DNA from 3 places in the Streptomyces sp. NPDC021019 genome. Region 3 is predicted to be linked to each of the others. Evidence: riboswitches for the same ligand, from Rfam matches in the RefSeq annotation. Region 3 holds a riboswitch; each other region holds the start of a gene.

Region 1 (4,138 bases), 2.0 Mb from region 3:
ACGGCGGACACCCCGAGCGGCAGCATCAGCAGCGCGTCGAAGCCGCGGACCAGCGGCCCGGCCCGCCGGGTCAGGGCCGCCGCCGCGAGCCCGCCGACGACGAGCGCGATGAGCGTCGCGACGAGCGCGTACCGCAGGGAGTTGCCGACGGCCTCCAGCGGCGGGACCAGGAAGGTGGAGGAGCCGCCGGACCCGGCCGACTGGAGGGCCCGGTAGTAGCCGAGGCCATACCCGCCGGATCCGTCGAAGGAGCGCTCCACCAGCACCCCCAGCGGCAGCAGGATCAGCAGCAGCGCGGTGAGGAGGACACCGCCGAGCAGTGCCCACTGTCCGGGACCGCGCGGCCGACGAGACGTCTGGCCCGGGTCGACGAGCTTCAGCGCCCGCTCCCGGCGGCGTACGGTCGCGGCGTGCACGGCGAGGATCGCGCCGACCGCGGCGAACTGGACCAGGCTCAGCACGGCGGCCGTCGGCAGGTCCAGCAGTTGTGCGGTCTGCCGGTAGATCTCCACCTCCAGGGTGGAGTAGGCGGGTCCGCCGAGGATCTGTACGACGCCGAAGGAGGTGAGGGTGAAGAGGAAGACCATCAGCGCGGCGGCGGCGACGGCCGGGGCGAGCGCGGGCAGCGTCACCCGGCGGAAGGCGGCGAACCGTCCGGCGCCGAGCACCCGGGCGGCCTCCTCCTGCCGGGGGTCCAGCTGGGACCAGAGACCGCCCACCGTCCGTACGACCACGGCGTAGTTGAAGAAGACGTGGGCCAGGAGGATCGCCCACACGGTGGTGTCCAGGCGGACGCCCCACAGTTCGTCGAGGAGCCCGCCCCGGCCCAGCAGCGCCAGGAACGCGGTGCCGACGACGACGGTGGGCAGCACGAACGGCACCGTGACGACCGCCCGCAGCAGTTGCTTGCCGGGGAAGTCGAGCCGGGCGAAGGCATACGCCCCGGGCAGGGCGATCAGCAGGGTGAGCGCGGTCGAGGCGAGGGCCTGCCAGGTGGTGAACCAGAGGACGTCGAGGATGTCGGGCCGGGCGAGCACGTCGCCGATCCGCCCGAACTGCCAGTCGCCCCCCGCCTTGAGCCCGCGGCCGACGATCGCGGTCACGGGATAGGCGAAGAACAGCCCGAAGAACGCCACGGGCACGGCCATCAGGCCGAGCCGCAGCGCGGCCCCGCGCCGCCCGGGCCCACGGCGGGCCCGGGCGGCCTCGGCGGTCTTCGCCCCGGGCTCTACTTCAGGACCAGCGACTGCCACGACTGGATCCACTGCTCACGGTTGGCGGTGATCTTCTCGGGCGCGACGGTGGGAGGCGTGTCGATCTTCTCGCCGAACTTCGTGAACAGCTCGGGGAGGGCCGCGTCCTCCACGACCGGGTTCACGAACATGTTCAGCGGCATGTCCTCCTGGAACGTCTTGCTGATCATGAAGTCCAGCAGTGCCTTGCCGCCCGCCTCGTTCTTCGCCCCGGTCAGCAGCCCCGCGTACTCGGTCTGCCGGAAGCAGGTACCGGTGGCGACCCCGGTGGGGGCCTCCTTCGGCTGCGGGTCGGCGTAGAGCACCTCGACGGGCGGGCTGGAGGCGTAGCTGACGACGAGCGGCCGGTCGGCGTTGGCCTTCTTGCCGCCCGCCGAGCCGGAGAACTCCTCGTTGTACGCCTGCTCCCAGCCGTCGACGACCTTGACACCGTTGGCCTTCAGCTTCTTCCAGTACGCCTCGTAGCCGTCCTCGCCCTGGGCGGCGATGGTGCCGAGCAGGAAGCCGAGGCCGGGCGAGGAACTCGCGGCGTTCTCGGTGACGAGGAGGTTCTTGTACGCGGGCTTCAGCAGGTCGTCGAAGGTCTTCGGCGGGGCGAGCTTCTTGTCGGCGAAGTACTTCTTGTCGTAGTTGACGCAGATGTCGCCGGTGTCGACGGGCGTGACCCGCTTCTTCTCGTCCATCTGTGTGTCCGCCGCGACCGTGTCCAGGCCCTTGGCCTCGTACGCGGTGAACAGGCCGTTGTCGAGGGCGCGGGAGAGCAGGGTGTTGTCGACGCCGAAGAAGACGTCGCCGCGCGGGGAGCCCTTGGTCAGGATCTCCTGGTTGAGCGCGGCCCCGGCGTCGCCGCTCTTGAGGATCTCGACCTTGTAGCCGGTCTCCTTCGTGAACGCCTTCAGCACCTTGTCCGAGACGTTGAAGGAGTCGTGGCTGACCAGGGTGACGGTCTTGGAGCCGGTGCCCTTGGACGCCCCGGAGCCCGCGGAGCCGTCGTCTCCGCAGCCCGCGAGCACGGTGACGCCGAGAGCGGCGGCGAGTGCGGTCGCCGCGTACTTCGTGGTGGTGTTCATGTGATTCCTCCTGGAGATGACCAGGAAGAGACGCGGCCCCGCCCGCCGTCCGGCGAACCGGAAGCGGGCAGGGCGCAACAGCTTGAGTAAGGTCCGAACTTCCTACCCGGAATGACCCGGGCGAGGTTCAGAGGGTCTGCGGCCAACCTGTCCTTGGTGCCGCACTCTCAGCGCTGTGGCGCTCCCCTGTCGGAATATGAAGTTGATTTCGGGCCCAGGCTACACCGGCGGATTTCGGCCGCCCGGGCGGGAGAGGCCAAGGGCTACGGAACAGCCCTCAGCGCTCGGAGGCCGCCAGCTGCCCGCAGGCCCCGTCGATCTCCTGACCGCGGGTGTCCCGGACGGTGACGGGCACGCCGTGGGCGGCGATGGCCTCGACGAAGGCCTTCTCGTCCTCGGGCCGCGAGGCGGTCCACTTCGAGCCGGGCGTGGGGTTCAGCGGGATCAGGTTGACGTGCACCCGCTTGCCCTTGAGCAGCCGGCCGAGCCGGTCGCCCCGCCAGGCCTGGTCGTTGATGTCCCGGATCAGGGCGTACTCGATGGAGATCCGGCGGCCGGACTTCTCCGCGTACTCCCAGGCGGCGTCCAGCACCTCGCGGACGTTCCACCGGGTGTTGACGGGGACCAGGGTGTCGCGCAGCTCGTCGTCCGGGGCGTGCAGCGAGACGGCGAGGCGGCACTTGAAGCCCTCGTCGGCGAAGCGCAGCATGGCCGGGACGAGTCCCACGGTGGAGACGGTGATCCCGCGCTGCGACAGGCCGAGGCCGTCCGGCTCCGGGTCGGTGAGACGGCGGATCGCGCCGACCACGCGGTTGTAGTTGGCAAGCGGCTCGCCCATGCCCATGAAGACGATGTTGGACAGCCGCGCGGGCCCGCCGGGCACCTCGCCGTCGCGCAGGGCACGCATGCCGTCGACGATCTGGTGCACGATCTCGGCGGTCGACAGGTTGCGGTCGAGGCCGGCCTGCCCGGTGGCGCAGAACGGGCAGTTCATTCCGCAGCCGGCCTGCGAGGAGATGCACATCGTGACGCGGTCGGGATAGCGCATCAGGACGGACTCGACGAGCGTCCCGTCGTGCAGCTTCCACAGGGTCTTGCGCGTGGTGTCGTCGTCGCAGCTGATGTGCCGCATCACGGACATCAGATCGGGGAACAGCGCCTCGGCGAGCTTCTCCCGTGATCCGGCCGGAATGTTGGTCCACTCGGCCGGATCGGCCGCGTACCGCGCGAAGTAGTGCTGCGAGAGCTGCTGGGCGCGGAACGGCTTCTCACCGGTCGCGGCGACCGCTTCCTTGCGCTCGGCGGGCGTGAGGTCGGCGATGTGCCGCGGCGGCTTCTTGGATCCGCGGGGCGCGACGAAAGTGAGTTCTCCGGGCTTAGGCATGGTTCATCCAGTGTCGCAGACAGACGGGCGAGGGCCCGCCGCCCTGTGGACGACGGGCCCTCACTCGCGAAACGTGCAGGTGAAACAGGGTGCCGGGGAGCCGGACGGTCAGCCGGAGCCGACGAACAGCACCAGCAACAGCCAGACGACCGGCGCGGTCGGCAGGAGCGAGTCCAGCCGGTCCATGATGCCGCCGTGGCCCGGGAGCAGGGTGCCCATGTCCTTGATCCCGAGGTCCCGCTTGATCATGGACTCGCCCAGGTCGCCGAGGGTCGCACTGGCCGCGACCGCGAGGCCGAGCAGCAGTCCCTGCCACCAGGCGCCGCCGTCGATCAGGAACTCCATGCACAGCGCGCCGGCGACCATCGCGAAGGCGACCGCTCCGAGCAGGCCCTCGCGGGTCTTCCCGGGGCTGATGCGCGGGGCGAGCT
Region 2 (4,138 bases), on a different contig from region 3:
CCGGTCGGCGCCGATGATCGCCCGGGCGGCGGGGACCGGGAGGTCGCCCTGGCCGAGGTGGAGCACGTCGGCGCCGATGGCGTGGGCGACGTCGGCGCGGTCGTTCACCGCGAGGAGCTTGCCGTGCCGACGGCAGGCGTCGGCGAACACGGCGAGGTGCTCCAGCTCCTCGGCGGCCTCCATGCCCTTGTCCCGGAGCTGGACGATGTCGACGCCGGCGGCGAGCACGGCGTCCAGGAAGGCGGGGAGGTCACCCTGGAGCTTGCGGGCGTCCGTGCACAGGTAGAGCCGGGCGTCGGACAGCTGCTCGCGAGGCGTGGACATGGGCGGACTCCCCCGTGGTCGTGACGGTGCGCGGGCCGCGCCGGGCGGCCCGCGCTCCGCTTCCTGTCGTGTCGGTCAGACGGCGAGCGCCTGGGCGCGGCGCTTCACCTCCGTACCGCGATTCTCGCTCAGCGCCTGCGCGGGGGTGCCGGGCAGGGTCGGGTCGGGAGTGAAGAGCCACTCCAGCATCTCTTCGTCGGAATAGCCGTCGTCCCTCAGGAGGGTCAGGGTGCCGGAGAGGCCCTTGACCACCTTGTCGCCGTCGATGAAGGCGGCGGGCACCTGGAGCGCCCGGTTCTCACCACGGCGTACGGCGATGAGCTGGCCATCCCTGACCAGCTGCCGTACGCGCGTCACCTGGACATCGAGCATTTCCGCGATGTCGGGAAGGTGGAGCCAGGCGGGGACGAGAGCATCGGTCTTTGCGTCAATCTCGGTCACAGGGACAAGCGTGCCATCCCGGACCGACAGCCGGTAGCCGGGCCGACCGTACGGGGCGGCCCGGCGGGTCACCGGCCCGTCACAGGGCGGCGGACTTCAGCGGCACGGCGGGGTCGGCCACCTTCTCCGGGTCGAGGGCGGCCCCCGACTCGATGAGCCTGCGGCCCTGGGCCAGATCGCGCGGGCGGCCCACGGCGAGCACGGCCACCAGCGCGCCGGCGCGCAGCCAGCACACCGACCAGGCGGCGTCCGCCCCGTCGCCGCGCCACACCAGGGTGTCGGCGTCCGCGTGGTGGCCGGCGTACTGCACGAAGCGGCCGAACTGCTCGGACCAGAAGTACGGGACGGGGTCGTAGACGGGGAGCGGCCCCCCGTCCTGTACGGCCATGATCGCGGCTGCCGCGGTGCGCGGGCCCTGGAGGGCGTTGTCCCAGTGGTGGACCAGCAGGCGTGTCCCGTAGCGGGTGGAGGGGAAGGACGCGCAGTCCCCGACCGCGTACACATCGGGGAGCGAGGTGCGCAGCGCGCTGTCGGCGGTGACCGAGCCGTCCGGGCCGAGCGCGACCCCGGAGCCGGCGAGCCAGCGGGTGGCGGGGCGCGCGCCGATGCCGACGACCACGGCTCCGGCGGGCAGGACCCGGCCGTCGTCGAGGACGACGGCCCCCTCCTCGACGCGGTCGACCCGGGTCCCGGTGAGGAGTTCGGCGCCGCTGTCGGCGTACCAGGCGGCCATCGGGGCGGCCACCTCGGCGGGCAGGGCGCCCGCGAGCGGGCGGGCGGCGGCCTCGACGACGGTGACGGCGCAGCCCGCGGCGCGGGCGGCGGTGGCGAACTCCGCGCCGATCCAGCCCGCCCCGACGACGACCACGTCGTGCTGCCGGTCCAGGACGGGCCGCAGCCGCGCGGCGTCGTCGAGGGTGCGCAGCAGGTGGACACCGGGCACGCCCTCGGCGCCGGGCAGGGTCCTCGGCTCCGCGCCGGTCGCGAGGACCAGGGCGTCGTAGGACACCGGCCCGTCGGCGGTGTCCAGCACATGGTCGGCGGCGCGCAGCCCGGTGACGTCCAGGCCGAGGCGCAGGGTGATGTCCAACCCCTCGAAGTCGACGTCGAAGGCGGAGTCCTCGGCCTTGCCCAGCAGGACGGCCTTGGACAACGGCGGCCGGTCGTAGGGCTGGTGGGGTTCGGCGCCGATCAGGGTGACGGGCCCGGTGAAGCCCGCCTCGCGCAGGGCCACGGCGCTCCGCACGCCCGCCATGCCCGCACCGACGACCACGACGTGCCGTGGTGCCGCCCGCTGTTCCGTCTGCTCGCTCACTCGTCCACCTTAATCACCTGACGGGCCGTCAGGCAGGGGGGTGCCGGGAAGGAAACCAGGAAGCGACCCAGCAGGGAGCTCAGGAAGGAAGCTGTTCCACCACGCTGGTGCCGCTGCCCTCCTGGGACTCCCAGGCCCACCGCTCCTCCAGCCGCACCCGGCCGTCGGCGAGCTCGACGACCGTGGAGAGGCAGTGCCCGGACGAGGTCGTTCCGTCCTGCTTGAGCTGCACGTAGCGGAAGTCCAGCGCGTCCCCGTCGCGGGTGCCGACGAGATGACCGCGCTCCACGTCGCCACCCGCGTACTCGGCCCAGATCCGACCGTCCAGCTCGTGGTACGTGAAGCGGGTGCGGGTGCCGACCTGGCCCGGGGCCTGGTCGGCGACGGGCGACAGGACGAGTCCGTCGAGCGAACGGGCCATGGCGGGCGCTCCCTTACTGGCCGCGGGCGAGGGGGTCTAGGCTGGCCACGGTAGAACACTCGCGGGAGCCCGGACGCACCGGGCTGAGAGGGAGGCTGGCCGGCCTCCGACCGTACGAACCTGCTCCGGGTCATGCCGGCGAAGGGAGGGGCTGCACACTCATGCGCGTCTCGGAGAGAAGCTCCGGATCCGATGCCCTCGTCAAGAGAGGCTCCGGATCCGACGTCCTCGTCATCGGGGGCGGAATCATCGGCCTGGTCACGGCGTGGCGGGCCACCCAGCGGGGACTGCGCGTCACGGTCGCGGACCCGGAGCCGGGCGGCGGTGCCGCACAGGTCGCGGCGGGCATGCTGGCCGCCGTCACCGAACTGCACTACGGCGAGCAGATGCTGCTCGGGCTCAACCTCGCCTCCGCCGCCCGCTATCCCTCGTTCGTCGCCGAGCTGGAGGAGGCGAGCGGCCAGGACACCGGTTTCCGGACCTGCGGCACGCTCGCCGTCGCACTGGACTCCGACGACCGGGCGCATCTGCGCGAACTGCACGCCCTCCAGGAGCGTTCGGGCCTGGAGTCGGTCTGGCTGAGCGGCCGTGAGTGCCGCCGTCTGGAGCCGATGCTGGCCCCGGGCGTCCGCGGCGGCCTCCGGGTCGACGGCGACCACCAGGTGGATCCCCGCCGCCTCGCCGCGGCGCTGCTGACCGCGTGCGAACGGGCCGGGGTCGTGTTCCGCCGGACGACCGCCGAGCGGCTCGCCCTGGCCGGGGACCGGGCCGTCGGGGCGCTGCTCGGCGACGGTACGGAGTTCGCGGCCGATCAGGTCGTGCTCGCCGCGGGCAGTCTCAGCGGTCGGCTCGCCGGGCTCCCCCCGGAGCTCGTGCCGCCGGTCCGCCCGGTCAAGGGCCAGGTGCTCCGGCTCACCGTGCCCCGGGCGTACGCCCCCTTCCTCAGCCGCACGGTGCGCGCCGTGGTCCGGGGCGGTCACGTCTACCTCGTGCCGCGCGAGAACGGCGAGCTGGTCGTCGGCGCCACCAGCGAGGAGATGGGCTGGGACACCACGGTCACCGCCGGCGGGGTCTACGAGCTGCTGCGCGACGCCCACGAGCTGGTACCGGGCATCACCGAGCTGCCGCTCACCGAGACCCGGGCCGGTCTGCGTCCCGCCTCGCCCGACAACGCCCCGCTGCTCGGCCCGACCGCCCTGCCCGGTCTGCTGCTCGCCACCGGCCACCACCGCAACGGCGTCCTGCTGACACCCGTCACCGGGGACGCGATGGCCGACGTCCTGACCACCGGCGAACTGCCCGGGGCGGCCCGCCCCTTCACCCCCCGCCGTTTCGAACCCGCCGCCCTCGCCGCCCTCGTACCCCAGGAGCAGCCCGTATGACCCAGCAGCGAGCCGTACCGGAACCCGCCGCCACCGTCCCCGTGTCCGCCGCCCCCGTCTCCGTCTCGGTGAACGGGGAGGTCCGCGCCGTTCCCGCCGGAACGGACCTGGACGCCCTCGTCGCCACGCTGACCCCGGCCCGCTCCGGGGTCGCCGCCGCCGTCAACGAGAGCGTCGTCCCGCGCGGCCAGTGGGCCGCGACGAGGCTCGGCGAGGGCGACCGCGTCGAGGTCCTGACCGCCGTCCAGGGAGGCT
Region 3 (4,138 bases):
ACGACGGGCCGGCGGCCGGTCCCCGACCGACGTTCACCAGTCCCGATTTCACGAGCCCGGACTTCGGCGGACCGGAGCACCGGCCGGAGTGAGGTCCGGGTACGGCGAAGGCCGGGGCGGCTGTGTGCCGCGCCCGGCCTCACGGTGCTCCGGAGCTGTTGGTCAGACGGCCGGAGCCAGCTTCGGGTTGGCACCGTGCTGGTTCGTCTCCGGCTTGCCCTCCGAGGCGAGGAAGACGAGCAGGATGATGGCGCCGACCAGCGGGACGAACGAGATGAAGAACCACCAGCCCGAGCGGCCGGTGTCGTGCAGACGACGCACCATGACCGCCAGCGACGGAACGATGACCGCGGCGAGGTAGAGGTAGTACGGGATCTGCGTGTCGATCGCCATGCCGAGCGCCGACAGCACCACGGCGATGATGAAGTTGAAGAGCACGAACATCCAGTACTCCTTGCGGCGCGCGCGTCCGCTGAAGCCTGCGTAGTTCTTGAGTACGTCCAGGTACCAGTTCACTGTGATTCCCTCCCCGGCCCCCGTTCCGAGGGGGCGCCAATTTCAAGCCAAGCAAGCCGGAAAGTAAGCCACAGATAAGGAAAGGGTCAAGCGCAGGTGAGCTGCGGGCCAAACGTACATACAGCTGCCACACGACTGTATCCATACTGTCGCTTGACAACGGAGCCAACCATGTCAAACCAGGCTGAACTGACTGTGGTTACTCGGTAAGCCACAGAGCGCCCCTACGTTCCCGGCCGGATCGGACCTCGGTCCCATGGAGGAACCGACCGCCGGGGACGGGCCGACCGCCGGGGGTGGACCGGCGGCCGGGCCCGCATCAGTCGGCGATGGGCAGGTAGACCCGGTTGCCGGCGGCCGCGAACTCCTTCGACTTCTCGGCCATGCCCTCCTCGATCTCCTGCTGCGAACCACCGTGCTGACGCCGGATGTCCTGGGAGATCTTCATCGAGCAGAACTTCGGCCCGCACATCGAGCAGAAGTGCGCTGTCTTCGCCGGCTCGGCGGGCAGCGTCTCGTCATGGAACTCCCGTGCCGTGTCCGGGTCCAGGGCCAGGTTGAACTGGTCCTCCCAGCGGAACTCGAACCGCGCGTCGGAGAGGGCGTCGTCCCACTCCTGCGCACCGGGGTGCCCCTTGGCCAGGTCGGCCGCGTGGGCGGCGATCTTGTAGGTGATGACGCCCGTCTTCACGTCATCCCGGTTCGGCAGCCCCAGGTGCTCCTTGGGCGTGACGTAACAGAGCATCGCGGTGCCCCACCAGGCGATCATCGCGGCGCCGATGCCCGAGGTGATGTGGTCGTAGGCGGGCGCGACGTCCGTGGTCAGCGGGCCGAGCGTGTAGAAGGGCGCCTCCTCGCAGATCTCCTGCTGGAGGTCGATGTTCTCCTTGATCTTGTGCATCGGGACGTGCCCGGGCCCCTCGATCATGGTCTGGACACCGAACCGCTTCGCGACCGTGTTCAGCTCGCCCAACGTGCGCAGCTCGGCGAACTGTGCCTCGTCGTTGGCGTCCGCGATCGAACCGGGACGCAGTCCGTCGCCCAGGGAGTAGGTGACGTCGTACGTCGCGAGGATCTCGCAGAGCTCCTCGAAGTGCTCGTAGAGGAACGACTCCTTGTGGTGGGCGAGACACCAGGCCGCCATGATCGAGCCGCCCCGCGAGACGATGCCGGTCTTGCGGCGGGCCGTCAGCGGGACGTACGGCAGGCGCACACCGGCGTGCACCGTCATGTAGTCCACGCCCTGCTCGGCCTGTTCGATGACGGTGTCCTTGTAGATCTCCCAGGTCAGCTCCTCGGCCCGGCCGTCGACCTTCTCCAGCGCCTGGTAGAGCGGGACGGTGCCGATCGGCACGGGGGAGTTGCGCAGCACCCACTCCCGGGTGGTGTGGATGTTGCGACCGGTGGACAGGTCCATGACCGTGTCGGCGCCCCACTTCGTCGCCCAGGTCATCTTGTCCACCTCCTCCTCGATGGAGGAGGTGACGGCCGAGTTGCCGATGTTGGCGTTGACCTTCACCAGGAACCGCTTGCCGATGATCATCGGCTCGATCTCGGGATGGTTGACGTTGACCGGCAGCACCGCCCGGCCCTGCGCGATCTCCTCGCGGACGACCTCGGGCTCCACGTTCTCCCGGATCGCCACGTACTCCATCTCCGGGGTGATCTCCCCCCGCCGGGCGTACGCGAGCTGGGTGACGGGACGTCCGTCGCGGCTGCGGCGCGGCTGGCGCGGGCGGCCGGGGAAGACGGCGTCGAGGTTGCGCAGTCCGCCGCGCGGCGAGGTGTGCTTGAGCCCGTCGTCCTCGGGGCGGACCGGCCGGCCCGCGTACTCCTCGGTGTCGCCGCGGGCGATGATCCAGTTCTCCCGCAGGGGCGCGAGGCCCCGCCGGACATCGGTGTCGATGGAGGGATCGGTGTACGGCCCCGACGTGTCGTACAGCGTCACGTCCTTGCCGTTGGTGAGGTGCACCTGTCGAACCGGCACCCGGAGGTCCGGGCGCGAGCCCAGGACGTACCCCTTGTGCCAGCCGATGGACTTCCCGGCCTCGTCGTTCCGCGTCCCGTCGGCCGGCGTGCCGTCCGGCGTTCCGTCGTTCTGTTTCGAGGCAGGCGTGCGTGCGTCCGCTGTGGTCATGAGACCTACTCCCTACGCCGGCATTACCCGGTAACAGGTTCGGCGGTCGGCGCAGCGTGTCCCGTACGGATGTACGGCGATCAGCGCCCTCTCAGCCCGGTGCTCCGAGCTCCCGCGTGTGCAAAGGTGCCTCCACGCTAGCGTCCTTTCGGGCGAGCTGACCATATGGCCCCTCCTGTTCTTGCGATGATCGCCCCGTGACCTCCCCTCGAAGCGACCCCTCACCCCAGCCGCCCCAGGGCCACAGCCACGGCCACACCCACAGCCACGGGCCGGCCGCTCCGGTCTCCCGGCACCTGCGCAAGGTGATCGCCGCCGTGCTGATCCCGTTCGCGACGGCAGTCGTCGTCGGCCTGATCGCGTTCTGGCCCGGCGGCGCGCCCGACCACGAGCGCACCGGCGTCGGATTCGACCGACAGACCCAGGACGGCAAGGTCGTCCAGGTCGTGAAGGTCGACTGCGCGGACGTCAACGCCGCGCAGGTGCCCCCGACCGGGGATACCTCCACCCCCTCTGGCCGCGAGGCCGTCAACGAGCAGGAGGGGGAGTGCGCGAAGGCCACCATCGAGGTGACCAGCGGCGACGACCAGGGCCGGAAGTTCGTCGAGGTGGTCCAGCCGGACGCCCCCCGACAGCTGAAGGAGGGTCAGGGCGTGGTCGTCGCGTACGCCCCCGACGCGCCGCGCGACCTCCAGTACTCGGTGACCGACGTGGACCGGAAGATCCCGATGGCGGTGCTGGCCGGGATCTTCGCGCTGGCGGTGGTCCTGGTGGGCAGGATGCGCGGGGTGATGGCGCTGGTGGCGCTGGTCGTGTCGTTCGCCGTGCTGACCCTGTTCATCCTGCCGGCGATCCTGCAAGGCTCGAACCCGCTGGTCGTGGCGGTGATCGGGGCCAGCGCGATCATGCTGGCGGCCCTCTATCTGTGCCACGGGGTGACGGCCCGTACGTCGGTCGCGGTCGTCGGCACGCTGATCTCGCTGCTGCTGATCGGGTTGTTGGGCTCCCTGTTCATCGGCTGGGCGAGCCTGAGTGGCAACACCGACGACAACACCGGCCTCATCCACGGCCTCTACCCGGACATCGATATGAGCGGTCTGCTGCTGGCCGGCGTCATCATCGGCTCGCTCGGGGTGCTCGACGATGTGACGGTCACCCAGACCTCCGCCGTCTGGGAACTGCACCAGGCGGACCCGCGGATGGGTTGGAAGGGGCTGTACCGGGCAGGTATCCGGATCGGAAGGGACCACATCGCCTCGGTGGTCAACACCCTGGTGCTGGCGTACGCGGGCGCGGCGTTGCCGCTGCTGCTGCTCTTCTCCATCGCCCAGAGCGGTGTGGGCACGGTGGCCAACAGCGAGCTGGTCGCCGAGGAGATCGTCCGCACGCTGGTCGGGTCGATCGGCCTGGTCGCCTCGGTGCCGGTGACCACGGTGCTCGCGGCGCTGGTCGTCTCCGCGGACCGCCCGGGGTCCGGCGGCGCCC

What was found. A riboswitch is a leader RNA that binds a small molecule or an ion and turns the genes downstream of it on or off. The one in region 3 is predicted to bind thiamine pyrophosphate.
Region 1: another riboswitch for thiamine pyrophosphate. It lies ahead of ACH4RG_RS10470 (thiamine ABC transporter substrate binding subunit); the one in region 3 lies ahead of thiC (phosphomethylpyrimidine synthase ThiC).
Region 2: another riboswitch for thiamine pyrophosphate. It lies ahead of thiO (glycine oxidase ThiO); the one in region 3 lies ahead of thiC (phosphomethylpyrimidine synthase ThiC).

The regions. Positions count from the first base shown of each region.
Region 1 covers NZ_JBIRQR010000001.1:2,263,555-2,267,692, reverse strand. The annotation lists gene ACH4RG_RS10475 (ABC transporter permease) at 1-1,148, opposite strand, end outside; gene ACH4RG_RS10470 (thiamine ABC transporter substrate binding subunit) at 1,229-2,323, opposite strand; TPP riboswitch at 2,405-2,521, opposite strand; gene rlmN (23S rRNA (adenine(2503)-C(2))-methyltransferase RlmN) at 2,601-3,707, opposite strand; gene ACH4RG_RS10460 (phosphatidate cytidylyltransferase) at 3,816-4,138, opposite strand, start outside.
Region 2 covers NZ_JBIRQR010000002.1:348,057-352,194, forward strand. The annotation lists gene thiE (thiamine phosphate synthase) at 1-324, opposite strand, end outside; gene ACH4RG_RS12490 (Rv2175c family DNA-binding protein) at 400-765, opposite strand; gene ACH4RG_RS12495 (NAD(P)/FAD-dependent oxidoreductase) at 845-2,080, opposite strand; gene ACH4RG_RS12500 (hypothetical protein) at 2,160-2,501, opposite strand; TPP riboswitch at 2,553-2,665, shown strand; gene thiO (glycine oxidase ThiO) at 2,663-3,883, shown strand; gene thiS (sulfur carrier protein ThiS) at 3,880-4,138, shown strand, end outside.
Region 3 covers NZ_JBIRQR010000001.1:215,381-219,518, reverse strand. The annotation lists gene ACH4RG_RS01000 (hypothetical protein) at 1-92, shown strand, start outside; gene ACH4RG_RS00995 (DUF805 domain-containing protein) at 163-516, opposite strand; gene thiC (phosphomethylpyrimidine synthase ThiC) at 836-2,653, opposite strand; TPP riboswitch at 2,646-2,779, opposite strand; gene ACH4RG_RS00985 (YibE/F family protein) at 2,851-4,138, shown strand, end outside.